DNA from 2 places in the Paenibacillus sp. SN-8-1 genome. Region 2 is predicted to be linked to the other one. Evidence: a T-box and tRNA genes for the amino acid it is inferred to sense, from the RefSeq annotation. Region 2 holds a T-box; the other holds one or more tRNA genes.

Region 1 (3,592 bases), 2.0 Mb from region 2:
GACTGACAAGTCGAGCAGGGACGAAAGTCGGGCTTAGTGATCCGGTGGTACCGCATGGAAGGGCCATCGCTCAACGGATAAAAGCTACCCTGGGGATAACAGGCTTATCTCCCCCAAGAGTCCACATCGACGGGGAGGTTTGGCACCTCGATGTCGGCTCATCGCATCCTGGGGCTGAAGTAGGTCCCAAGGGTTGGGCTGTTCGCCCATTAAAGCGGTACGCGAGCTGGGTTCAGAACGTCGTGAGACAGTTCGGTCCCTATCTGTCGTGGGCGTAGGAAATTTGAGAGGAGCTGTCCTTAGTACGAGAGGACCGGGATGGACGCACCGCTGGTGCACCAGTTGTTCCGCCAGGAGCACAGCTGGGTAGCTACGTGCGGAAGGGATAAGCGCTGAAAGCATCTAAGCGTGAAGCCCCCCTCAAGATGAGATTTCCCAGTATGTAAGACCCCTTGAAGACGACGAGGTAGATAGGCTGGGGGTGGAAGTGCAGCAATGCATGGAGCTGACCAGTACTAATCGGTCGAGGGCTTATCCAACACAGCTCGGAAGGACGCAGTCCAAGAAGAGCATACGCAAGTTCGTTTCGTATCTAGTTTTCAGGCGATCAAGCCTGAATTGAATAATGTTCCCTGATAGCTCAGTTGGTAGAGCACTCGACTGTTAATCGAGTTGTCACAGGTTCGAGTCCTGTTCGGGGAGCCATATGGAGAGGTGTCCGAGTTGGCCGAAGGAGCACGATTGGAAATCGTGTAGGCGTCACAAGCGTCTCGAGGGTTCGAATCCCTCTCTCTCCGCCACTATTATTGTAAGGCCCGTTGGTCAAGGGGTTAAGACACCTCCCTTTCACGGAGGTAACAGGGGTTCGAATCCCCTACGGGTCACCACTTTCATTAAACAGCTTCAAGTGGGGATGAGAACCCATCAGGGTTCGTCGGAGCATTTGGTTCGTTAGGAATACATTGCAGTCTCGTTCGAAGAACGAGTATCCCCTACGGGTCACCATTATTCACACTTGATTTTATAGCAGTGTATCTGCTAAAATAAAGATTATGTTTAACATATGGAGGCTTAGCTCAGCTGGGAGAGCATCTGCCTTACAAGCAGAGGGTCGGGGGTTCGATCCCCTCAGCCTCCACCATATTGTTATACTGACGCGGGGTGGAGCAGCCCGGTAGCTCGTCGGGCTCATAACCCGAAGGCCGCAGGTTCAAATCCTGCCCCCGCAATTGATTTACATAGTGTGGAGCCGTGGTGTAGAGGCCTAACATGCCTGCCTGTCACGCAGGAGACCGCGGGTTCGAATCCCGTCGGCTCCGCCATTTAAATCTTATAATTTAATATGTAATAGTAAGCATTATGGCTCGGTAGCTCAGTCGGTAGAGCAGAGGACTGAAAATCCTCGTGTCGGCGGTTCGATTCCGTCCCGAGCCACCATGATTCTTTTACACCGTGCCGGTGTAGCTCAACTGGTAGAGCAACTGACTTGTAATCAGTAGGTTGGGGGTTCAAGTCCTCTCGCCGGCACCATTTTTTGGAGGCTTAGTGAAGTGGCTAAACACGGCAGACTGTAAATCTGCTCTCTACGAGTTCGGTGGTTCGAATCCATCAGCCTCCACCAGTTTTTAGGGGCATAGTTTAAAGGTAGAACAACGGTCTCCAAAACCGTTGGTGTGGGTTCAATTCCTGCTGCCCCTGCCAATTTCATAATGTGTAAGTATTATGGCGGTCGTGGCGAAGGGGTTAACGCACCGGATTGTGGCTCCGGCACTCGGGGGTTCAAGTCCCCTCGATCGCCCCATTAACTTTACATTGGGGATTAGCCAAGCGGTAAGGCAACGGACTTTGACTCCGTCACCCATAGGTTCGAATCCTATATCCCCAGCCATTTAATATGCGGACGTGGCTCAGCGGTAGAGCATCGCCTTGCCAAGGCGAGGGTCGCGGGTTCGATTCCCGTCGTCCGCTCCATTTATGGCGCCATAGCCAAGTGGTAAGGCACAGCTCTGCAAAAGCTTTATCCCCAGTTCAAATCTGGGTGGCGCCTCCATTCTTAAACTTTGATAGACAGTTTTACCGTATTAAATATTTGCGCCCTTAGCTCAGCTGGATAGAGCGTTTGACTACGAATCAAAAGGTCAGGAGTTCGAATCTCTTAGGGCGCGCCATATTCTCATTAATCTATTGAGAAGAATTACACACCATGCCGGTGTGGCGGAACTGGCAGACGCGCGCGACTCAAAATCGTGAGGGAAACCGTGGGGGTTCGAGTCCCTTCACCGGCATATAGTTTAAAGTAGACCATGAACATTAGTTCATGGTTTTTTTATTTTATTTTTTACTTCGTCCAAACTTTTCCAGTTAGAGTGTGTTCTTTATTATAAGAATCATCTATCACGTGGAGAGGGAAGGGGAAGCAGTAATGAACAATAAGAACAGCAGCAAGGAACAGTTAACTCAAACTTCTAGGGAGGGTACATATGCTCGAAAGAATAGGCCACTAGTTTTTGCAGCATGTACGTTAGTGCTTCTAATGTTAAGCGGTCCTACAGCCGCTTGGGCAGACAATACAGTGATCATATCTGACACTAAGGATTCCAGGGCTTCAGGCAGCACGGTTTCTGCATCTACATCTACATCTGTAAATGGAACTAGTGATAAATTGCCAAATGGGGCTAAAATTACTTCTGCTCAAGCTGACAAGGCGGTAAAGGAAATGTTTCCGCTGCTTTCTAAGGTGACACTGAGCTCCGCAGAATTTGGCAATCAGAATAGCTACCCAGTGGATTACGATAAGAAGTGGGAGCTTCAATATAATCTTCAGATAGGTAATTGGGGCACCTCATTCAGTGCTCAAGTGGATGGAGTGACCGGTGAAGTAATATATGTTAGTCTGCCTGGTCGTCTAATCCAGATGTATACCAAAGAAGGAGCCTCCAAAGTTGATGAGACCAGTGCCAAGAAGATTGCCTTAGATTGGTTGAGTGCCAAAGTTAAAGGATTAGATGTCCAAAGTCTTAAAGAAGACAATAGCTATAATCGGCAAAGTGGTTCCCTATTTACGGCGCAAGATTACTACTTCAATTTTAAGGTGCCGGTAAATGGCCTTTATTCGGACTTTGAGTCGGTCCAGGTTGGGGTTAACTATAACGGTGAGGTAACGGTGTATAATCGTAGTAAGGCTTACGCGGTGTATCCTTCCCCTAAGCCAGCAATTACGCTGGAGAGTGCAGAGCAGAAGTTCAAGGATAGCTTTGATGTAGAACTGTCTTATATTCCAGATAGACTTGATTCTAGAGAAACAACCAAGTACTTCTTGGGGTATTTACCGGTTGATAGAAGTATGAATAGTATTGACGCAGTTACAGGAAAACAGACGGAACCTCAAGTGGGTTCAGTTCAGAGCATTCAGAAGGCAGAGGATGTTCCTTCAGGTGGTAGTAATTTCACTCCATCCAAGGAAGCAATTCAGGACGGTGATGAGGCTCTAGAACGGATTAAATCGTTCATACCTATCCCTCCCGAGTTCACCACTGAATACAAGCAGTTGTCGAGAAGATGGAATAATCCTAATCAGAAAGTATGGAATATT
Region 2 (3,592 bases):
CGCCGAGATCACCGTACGCAGCATATCGGTCATCAGGTAGGCCGTCTGTTTGGAGAATACCTGTGTAGGTTCAGCCTTGTGCTGATATACCACATTCCCGTTCGAATCCGTGATTTTCTCGATCATATAGGCATCATTAAAGACCCCTTGATTCGCAATGGCACCATAAGCATTCGTCAATTCTTCTACAGTTACACCATATCTAAGCCCGCCTAGAACTCCGGTCTGAGCCTGGTAATCCTGCTTCTGGATTGTAGTTATGCCCAGCTTCTTGGCAAAAGCCCAAGCGTCATTAATTCCTACGGTATAGTTGAACAGCTTGAGCGCAGGGATATTCCGGGATTCATTGAGTGCGGTTCTAGCGGTAACGAGCCCCTTATACCCACCGCTTGAGTTAACCGGGATATGATAGCCTTTCTGTCCGTCCCGGAAAATAACCGGAGAATCATCAATAATAGTAGCCGGTTGGACAAGCCCTGCTTCTAGCGCGGGCAGGTAAGCCGCGATCGGCTTCATCGTGGAGCCGGGCTGCCTAACCATCTGAGTAGCATAGTTCATCTGCTCGGTGTAGAAGTCCCGTCCTTCGATCATGCCCAGAATACCGCCTGTTCTGTGATCGATCATCATACCGGCAACCTGCTCCAGACCTTTTGTTTTGCTGTCCGGAGAGAAGTTGCTGCTGTTTTCTGACACTTTATGCATCGCGCTATATACTTTTTTATCAATAGTTGTATAGATACGGTACCCGCCAGTTAACAGCTGTTGCCTTGCTTCCTCCAGTGTTTGGCTTGGAATTTTGTTCTTGTCCAAGGACGGATCTTTCAGTAAAGCAAGGACCTCCGCGCCTTGACGTTCGGTTTCCAGCATAAGATAAGGGTAGGTTGCATATGCCTTCTCGGTCTGCGGAGCAAGAGCCTTCTTGATATCAAAGGCCATAGCCTCGTCATATTGGCTCTTGGTAATGGTATTCTCCTCGAGCATACGCTGCAGCACCAGGTGCTGCCGTTTGACAGCCCGGTTAAAATTGGACTTATTAAATTCCCCTTTCCCATTAAAAGCGGAGTAAGAAGAGGGCAGCTGAGGCAGGCCAGCCAAGTAGGCAGCTTCAGCAATGTTAAGCTTCTTAAGGTCTGCTATCCCGAAGATCCCTCTGGAGGCGGCCTGGATCCCAAATACGTTATATCCATTTGATCCGTTACCAAAAGGAACCTTGTTCAAGTAAGCGGTTAAAATTTCTTTCTTAGTTAAGAACCGCTCGAGACGAAGGGCCAACAGCATCTCCTTTACTTTCCGATTGTCTGTACGATCCAGGCTGAGGAACACCCGCCGGGCCAGCTGCTGGGTTAACGTACTGCCTCCAGTCTGGCTGCTTTCCCGCAGAAGTCTTTCTTTGACTGCCCGCAGGGTTCCCTTCGTGTCGACACCACTATGATTCCAGAAGTTATTATCCTCGATGGAGATGACGGCATCAATCACAAGCTGGGGAATTTCCTCGTAGGTTACAGGGCGTCGATCCTCTTCAGAACGAAGCTGGCCGATCGGGGTGCCATCGCGGAAATAGGCGAAAGCGGTAATATTATTAGTGCTTATTTTCTGCTCAATCATTGCCCTTGAACGGACAGGGTCATCTTTGACGTTGGCTGATACGAAGCCAAATAAGGCTCCTCCAACAAACAGAATCCCTGTAAAAGCAACAAAAACCAGCCATAGGAACACCTTCAGGGTCGTCCTGCCCCAATGTCTTTGGCGTCCAGGTTCTTGTTCAACGGGATCCTTTTCGTGCACTTCTACCATTGAGTATCCTCCTTTTAACAGCAACATTATAGCACAAATGTATCCGTTTGAATCCATTTTCTAGGGTCCTAGTCTATAGGGAAGTCTGTTTTGGCATGAGATCTTGAGTTTGACTTCACAAAAGTATATATGTTATAAGATATACAGTAATATACAAAAGCATATGGATAAAGGCTTAGAAAGATCTAGTAGAAGGTGGAAATCTCTCCTCAGAGAATCGGTGGATGCTGCGAACCGTGAGCGAACCTCCTTTGAATTACAATCTGGAGCCGTCCGGGGGAACTCACATGTGAATGGATGTGTCAGTAGTCCGGTACCGGGTAACCGTTATAAGAATGAAGTGAAAGCCATAGTGTCTATTTGAGTGGATACGGCTTTAATTAGGGTGGTAACGCGAGCAGCTCCTTCTCGTCCCTTTGGGATAAGAAGGAGCTTTTTTGTGTTCAGAAATATAAATGTTACAGGAGGCAGGACAATATGAAATGGGAAGAATTATCACCGGAGCAGCAGGCTGAGGTCGAGCGTCAACTACAAGTAATTTCGCGGGGGGTTGTAGAAATCGTCCCTGAAGAAGAGCTGAAGAACAAGCTGGTTAAGTCTGTGGTTACAGGTGAGCCATTAAAGGTGAAATTGGGACTTGATCCTTCTGCCCCGGATCTACACATCGGGCATACTGTTGTCATGCAGAAGCTGCGTCAATTTCAGCAGCTGGGTCATCAGGTTCAGTTGATTATTGGCGATTTCACGGGCCAGATCGGTGATCCGACTGGTAAATCCGAGACAAGAAAGCAGCTGAGCGAAGAGGATGTGAAGCGCAACTCGGAAACGTACTTTAAGCAGGCTTTCAAAATTCTGGATAAGGAAAAAACAAAAATTCACTTCAATTCAGAGTGGCTGGCTCCGATGACCTTTGCTGATGTTGTGAAGCTTGCAGCGAAGCTTACGGTTGCGCGCATGCTTGAACGTGATGACTTTACCAAGCGTTACCAGAGCGGACAACCTATCAGTGTTCATGAATTTTTCTATCCATTGATGCAGGGAATGGACTCTGTTGCATTGAAGTCGGATATTGAGCTAGGGGGAACGGATCAGAAGTTCAACCTGCTTATGGGCCGTACACTTCAGAAGGAGTATGGTGTTGAACCACAGGTAGCGATTATGACTCCGATTATTGAGGGACTAGACGGTGTTCAGAAGATGAGTAAAAGTCTGGGGAATTATATTGGCATCGATGAACAGCCTAACGAAATTTACGGTAAAGCAATGTCTGTGCCCGATGAATTGATGCTGAAATACTTCCAGCTTGTAACTGATCTAACGAACGAAGAGCTTGCCGTGCTTGAAGAAGGAATGAAGGAAGGGACATTGCACCCTAGGGATGCCAAAATGAAGCTTGCCTTTACACTCGTTAGAATGTATCACAGTCTTGAAGATGCGGAAGCGGCTCAGGAGCATTTCGTAACGGTGTTCCAGCAGCGTGCGCTGCCTGATGATATTCAGACCATCGACATTGCGGATAGCGAGCTGGAGAATGGCAGGATTGGTCTCATCAAGCTGCTAACGCTTCTGGGCTTTGCAGCATCTAATGGAGAGGCCAGACGCAGTATTCAGCAAGGCTCCGTTAAGTTTAATGAAGATAAAATCACGGATTTCAGTGCTGAGCTTGAGATTAATGACGGTGATGTCATTCAGGTGGGTAAGCGGAAATTCGCCAAGCTTGCTAGAAAATAGTACAGCGTAGTAGAGAGGGAGCGAAGGGCTCCCTTTTTTATGAGAATGTTAAGCTCAAAAAAAACCG

What was found. The T-box of region 2 lies ahead of tyrS (tyrosine--tRNA ligase). A T-box ahead of a tRNA ligase gene usually reads a tRNA of that ligase, here a tRNA-Tyr.
Region 1: it encodes a tRNA-Tyr, which carries the amino acid that the T-box ahead of tyrS (tyrosine--tRNA ligase) is inferred to sense. The anticodon was not compared.

What each region holds. Positions count from the first base shown of each region.
Region 1 covers NZ_CP194782.1:3,712,240-3,715,831, reverse strand. Annotated here, with positions in the region: rRNA gene ACRRNK_RS18240 (23S ribosomal RNA) at 1-539, shown strand, start outside; tRNA gene ACRRNK_RS18235 (tRNA-Asn) at 630-705, shown strand; tRNA gene ACRRNK_RS18230 (tRNA-Ser) at 709-800, shown strand; tRNA gene ACRRNK_RS18225 (tRNA-Glu) at 813-887, shown strand; tRNA gene ACRRNK_RS18220 (tRNA-Val) at 1,066-1,141, shown strand; tRNA gene ACRRNK_RS18215 (tRNA-Met) at 1,156-1,229, shown strand; tRNA gene ACRRNK_RS18210 (tRNA-Asp) at 1,246-1,322, shown strand; tRNA gene ACRRNK_RS18205 (tRNA-Phe) at 1,362-1,437, shown strand; tRNA gene ACRRNK_RS18200 (tRNA-Thr) at 1,455-1,530, shown strand; tRNA gene ACRRNK_RS18195 (tRNA-Tyr) at 1,537-1,621, shown strand; tRNA gene ACRRNK_RS18190 (tRNA-Trp) at 1,628-1,701, shown strand; tRNA gene ACRRNK_RS18185 (tRNA-His) at 1,726-1,801, shown strand; tRNA gene ACRRNK_RS18180 (tRNA-Gln) at 1,814-1,888, shown strand; tRNA gene ACRRNK_RS18175 (tRNA-Gly) at 1,897-1,971, shown strand; tRNA gene ACRRNK_RS18170 (tRNA-Cys) at 1,977-2,050, shown strand; tRNA gene ACRRNK_RS18165 (tRNA-Arg) at 2,092-2,168, shown strand; tRNA gene ACRRNK_RS18160 (tRNA-Leu) at 2,206-2,285, shown strand; gene ACRRNK_RS18155 (YcdB/YcdC domain-containing protein) at 2,423-3,592, shown strand, end outside.
Region 2 covers NZ_CP194782.1:1,746,852-1,750,443, forward strand. Annotated here, with positions in the region: gene ACRRNK_RS08160 (transglycosylase domain-containing protein) at 1-1,794, opposite strand, end outside; T-box leader at 1,962-2,213, shown strand; gene tyrS (tyrosine--tRNA ligase) at 2,272-3,525, shown strand.